2 regions of the Peribacillus sp. AS_2 genome follow, and region 2 is predicted to be linked to the other one. Evidence: riboswitches for the same ligand, from Rfam matches in the RefSeq annotation. Region 2 holds a riboswitch; the other holds the start of a gene.
The links. A riboswitch is a leader RNA that binds a small molecule or an ion and turns the genes downstream of it on or off. The one in region 2 is predicted to bind cobalamin.

Region 1 (2,203 bases), on a different contig from region 2:
GATGACATTGAAGTGGCCGAAGCGGCTGAGAATGGGACCGGGCAGGATTCGGAGGGGCAAATCGATACGGGAGGCTGGTTAAAGGCCGAGTCCCCGGTGCAGCTTCCGATATTGATGTATCACAGTATTTCTGAAGGGAATGGCCTTCGGGTTCCAAGGGAGGAATTCCGATCACAGATGGCTTGGCTTCGGGAGAATGGTTACTATACATTATCCCCTGAAGAAGCATTCCTCGTTTTAACCGAGAATCGGATGCCAAGTGAGAAGTGCGTCTGGATTACTTTTGATGATGGCTATACAGATAACTACACGGAGGCCTTCCCGATATTAAAAGAACATGATATGAAAGCAACTGTCTTCATGATCGGGAAGTCCATTGATAAAGGTCATCACCTGACTGAAAATCAAATGTTGGAGATGAGCAGGGATGGGATTTCAATTGAAAGCCATACCATCAACCATTTGGAGATGAACCGCATGACGGCAGAGCAGCAAGAAGCCGAAATGGTTCAGTCGAAGGTGCTGTTCGACCATATCCTCGACCAGAACACGACAGTGCTTTCCTATCCGGTTGGCCGGTATAACGAAGAGAGTCTCAGGCTGTCAGAAGAAGCTGGATACAAGATGGCAGTCACTACCGAACCTGGGGGGGCTTCAAGCGACCAAGGGATGCATGTTCTGCATCGAGTTCGGATTTCACCAGGGTTATCGATCAATGGGTTTGCGTCGCTGATTGAAAATGCTTCAAAGCATTGAAGGTGGATGAGGCATTTCGCACTTGTTCAGAAAAATCATATAATAATCGATTCTTACATGGTGTATAATGAAGGCAGTGAAAATTATATACATATGAACGATTTGGTGTCTTAATGACTTAAAAGGGAAGTTGGTGAAATGCCAACGCGGTCCCGCCACTGTATATGGGAGCTGACGGCTGTGTACCACTGTATGAGATATGGGAAGGTGCCGTTGACGATGACCATGAGCCAGGAGACCTGCCAGAATTCGTACACCTGTAACCTACGCGGATGGGAAGGTGTGTGGCAGACCCTAAGAAAGAGTCCGTATTGATATTGTTGCCATGCAAGCATCTTCCGTTTAACGGGAGATGCTTTTTGTTTTGGGGGGTATCTTCCAGTATTGGTTTTCTCTGTTAGGTATGAAGAAATTAAATAAAAAGATTGTGGGGAATGAAAATGAAGAAGATTTTTGGTCTGATACTGTTAATGTTGCTTACTGCAGGCATGATGGTAGGCTGCGGTGGTGCTGCTGATGAAGGAAAAGAAAAAGAGCAAACGAACCATGCTCAACACGAAGCTTTCCCGATTACGATTAAAGATGCAAGTGGGGAAAAAGTTACGATAGAAAAAGAACCGAAGAAAATCGTTTCGTTGATACCAAGTAATACGGAAGTGGTCTTTGCACTTGGTTTGGGTAAAAAGGTCGTTGGTGTTTCCGACAATGATAATTACCCGGAAGAGACGAAAGAAATTGAAAAAGTTGGCGGAATGGAAATGAATACGGAGCTGATTGTCTCCATGAAGCCTGACCTTGTTCTTGCGCATGCATCAAGTGCCCATAATTCAAATGAGGGTTTACAGCAGCTTAAGGATGCTGGAATAGATGTGCTCGTAGTCAATGATGCACAAAGCTTTGACCAAGTCTATGAATCTATTGAAATGATTGGAAAGGCAACGGGAGAACATGATAAGGCAAACGAAATCGTTGCGGATATGAAAACGAAGCTCAAGGATATCCAGGAAAAAGCCAAATCCGTAAAGAAAGAGGATAGGAAGACCGTTTTAGTGGAAGTTTCGCCTTCACCGGAAATATACACACCTGGAAAAAATACGTTCATGAATGAGATGCTCCAGATTATTTCAGCGGATAATGCGGCTGCTGAATTGGACGGTTGGGCAAAAATTGATGAAGAGTCGATGATTGCTGCAAATCCTGATGTCATCATTACAACTTATGGTTATTATACGAAAGATGCAGTAAGTGAAGTGAAGGCCCGAAAAGGATGGCAAGACGTAAATGCTGTTAAGAATGGCCAAGTCTTTGATGTCCATTCTGACTTGGTGACCCGTTCCGGTCCACGCTTAATAGAAGGAGTAGAGGAACTTGCCAAAGCAGTCTATCCGAACCAATTTGACAACTAAATGGGCGTTTGCTTATTTGATTGCGTTGTTGATTTTGTTAT
Region 2 (2,203 bases):
ACTGATAGATCATCTGTGGAACAAACTCACCATCATCGATATTACTGACGATCTGCCGACCGAAATCAGGCGTTTCCACTCGATACCAGTTTCCTTGGGGATAGGCAATCACAACGCAGGCATCCTTACATCTTCCGTTACAGCGGGTCCTCGTTGTATGGATTTTCAGATCCAGTCCTTTTGAAGCAATTTCATCGCGAATCGCTTGGGTTACTTCTTCCCCGCCCTTTTTCATGCAGCTGCTCCCATTACAAATCAACAGATGCGTATTTGTACCCGTCAAGTTCCAAGTAGTCATGTTCTTCCTCCTGAGTTCAGGGAAAAGGCAAAATAAAAAACCTTAACATAAGAGTCAAGGTTTTAAAAAAACTATATGAATGAGGAGCCAAAGGCAAGCATGCCAAATCCTCCCAAAATCGTCATAGTCCTTCTACCTTTCCCTCCGAAAAGTATCATGCAATTTTAAAAGCAGGTTTCCTGGCTTACGCTTCATTTTACTTTGTCCCTTCCCGGCATCATGCCAGTGGCTATCGACAATTTCATCAGCGTTTACAGTAGCGGGGGCTGCATCGGATTTTCACCGATTTCCCTATTATCCCTTGCTTATTCACACAAGGGCACTTTTAAAATGAAATATTTGGTTTTATTATACATTTCAAACTAACTTAATCTATCATATAACAACTTTGTCAAAATTCAATAGTTTATTCCGACTGTTTAGAAAAGTTTAAACGTGTAAAACCAGTTACAAACCTTTCCTCGCAACAAATTTCGGCCTCAAAAAAAAGATAGTGTAGCTGGAATTATTTCTTTATGGTACACTATACGAGAATTTTCTAAATAATTACATAAGTTTCATGGTGTTGAATTTCTCGGAATTCAGCTTAAAAGGGAAGCCGGTGAAAATCCGGAGCGGTCCCGCCACTGTAAAGGGAAGTTCCATTACGTTAACTTTAATCCACTGTCAAATGAGATGGGAAGGATGTAATGGGATGATGAACCAAAGCCAGGAGACCTGCCATGAAGCGTGAAACTGTTTCAGCCTACGAGGATGGGCGTGCGGATCAGGCAAAATGGCCCATGGTTGGTTCATGCTGCAAAATTCCTGTTCATTACGCACTTCTTTCCTTTGAGAGAAGTGCTTTTTAGTTTGAGCGCGCCGCTTTTCTTCTCAAGATTGATCAGAACAATAAAAAGTGTTGAAAGGAGAAAGAATGAAAAGAACCAATTGGAAAATTATTTATTTTGTCATTTTACTGCTTTTTGTCCCGAAACGGGCATTGGCCATGCATATCATGGAGGGCTTTTTACCCATAGAATGGGCTATATTCTGGTGGGCCGTGACGCTTCCATTTTTAATCTTGGGTTACCGGTCCATTAGGTCCAAAGTAAGGGAAAACCCTGAAACAAAAATGATACTTGGCCTATCGGGCGCATTTGTATTTATATTATCGGCCCTAAAGATTCCTTCCGTTACGGGAAGTTCTTCGCACCCTACCGGAGTTGGTTTAGGTTCCATACTATTCGGACCATTGGCCATGAGCGTGGTCGGCTCCATCGTTCTGTTATTTCAAGCTGTTTTACTGGCACACGGAGGATTGACGACATTAGGGGCCAATGCATTCTCCATGGCCGTTTGCGGACCCTTCATTGCTTACTTTGTCTTCAAGGGCGCAACTAAATTGGGATGGTCTTTTTCACTTGCCGTATTCTTGGCAGCTGCTTTTGGGGATTTGGGCACCTATGTGGTAACTTCCGTTCAACTTGCTCTTGCTTTCCCTTCCGAGGTAGGAGGATTCATGGCCTCTTTCAGTAAATTTGCAGGGATTTTTGCCCTGACCCAAATTCCCTTGGCCATCAGTGAGGGGTTATTGACAGTCGTCGTAATGAATTTCTTGAAAAAATACAATCTAGGCGAATTGAAATTGCTGCGAGTTTTATCTAAGGAGGCCCGTTAAAATGAAAAAAAGTTTACTGCTGCTTTTCCTGGTTGTCATTCTTGCAACCTTACCGTTAATCACCCAACAAGGAACGGAATTTGGCGGTGCCGACGGCGAAGCTGAGGAAGCCATCACTAAGATCCATCCGGAATACAAGCCATGGTTCAACAGTATTTGGGAGCCGCCAGGTGCAGAAACCGAAAGCTTATTATTTGCGCTTCAAGCTGCAATCGGAGCCGGTTTCATTGGATACTTCATTGGTG

Region 1: another riboswitch for cobalamin. It lies ahead of OTG27_RS00525 (ABC transporter substrate-binding protein); the one in region 2 lies ahead of OTG27_RS10235 (energy-coupling factor ABC transporter permease).

Annotation. Positions count from the first base shown of each region.
Region 1 covers NZ_JAPTGA010000001.1:111,916-114,118, forward strand. Annotated here, with positions in the region: gene OTG27_RS00520 (polysaccharide deacetylase family protein) at 1-756, shown strand, start outside; cobalamin riboswitch at 843-1,017, shown strand; gene OTG27_RS00525 (ABC transporter substrate-binding protein) at 1,197-2,162, shown strand; gene OTG27_RS00530 (FecCD family ABC transporter permease) at 2,125-2,203, shown strand, end outside.
Region 2 covers NZ_JAPTGA010000005.1:11,621-13,823, reverse strand. Annotated here, with positions in the region: gene OTG27_RS10240 ((2Fe-2S) ferredoxin domain-containing protein) at 1-298, opposite strand, end outside; cobalamin riboswitch at 451-640, opposite strand; cobalamin riboswitch at 842-1,037, shown strand; gene OTG27_RS10235 (energy-coupling factor ABC transporter permease) at 1,215-1,958, shown strand; gene OTG27_RS10230 (energy-coupling factor ABC transporter substrate-binding protein) at 1,960-2,203, shown strand, end outside.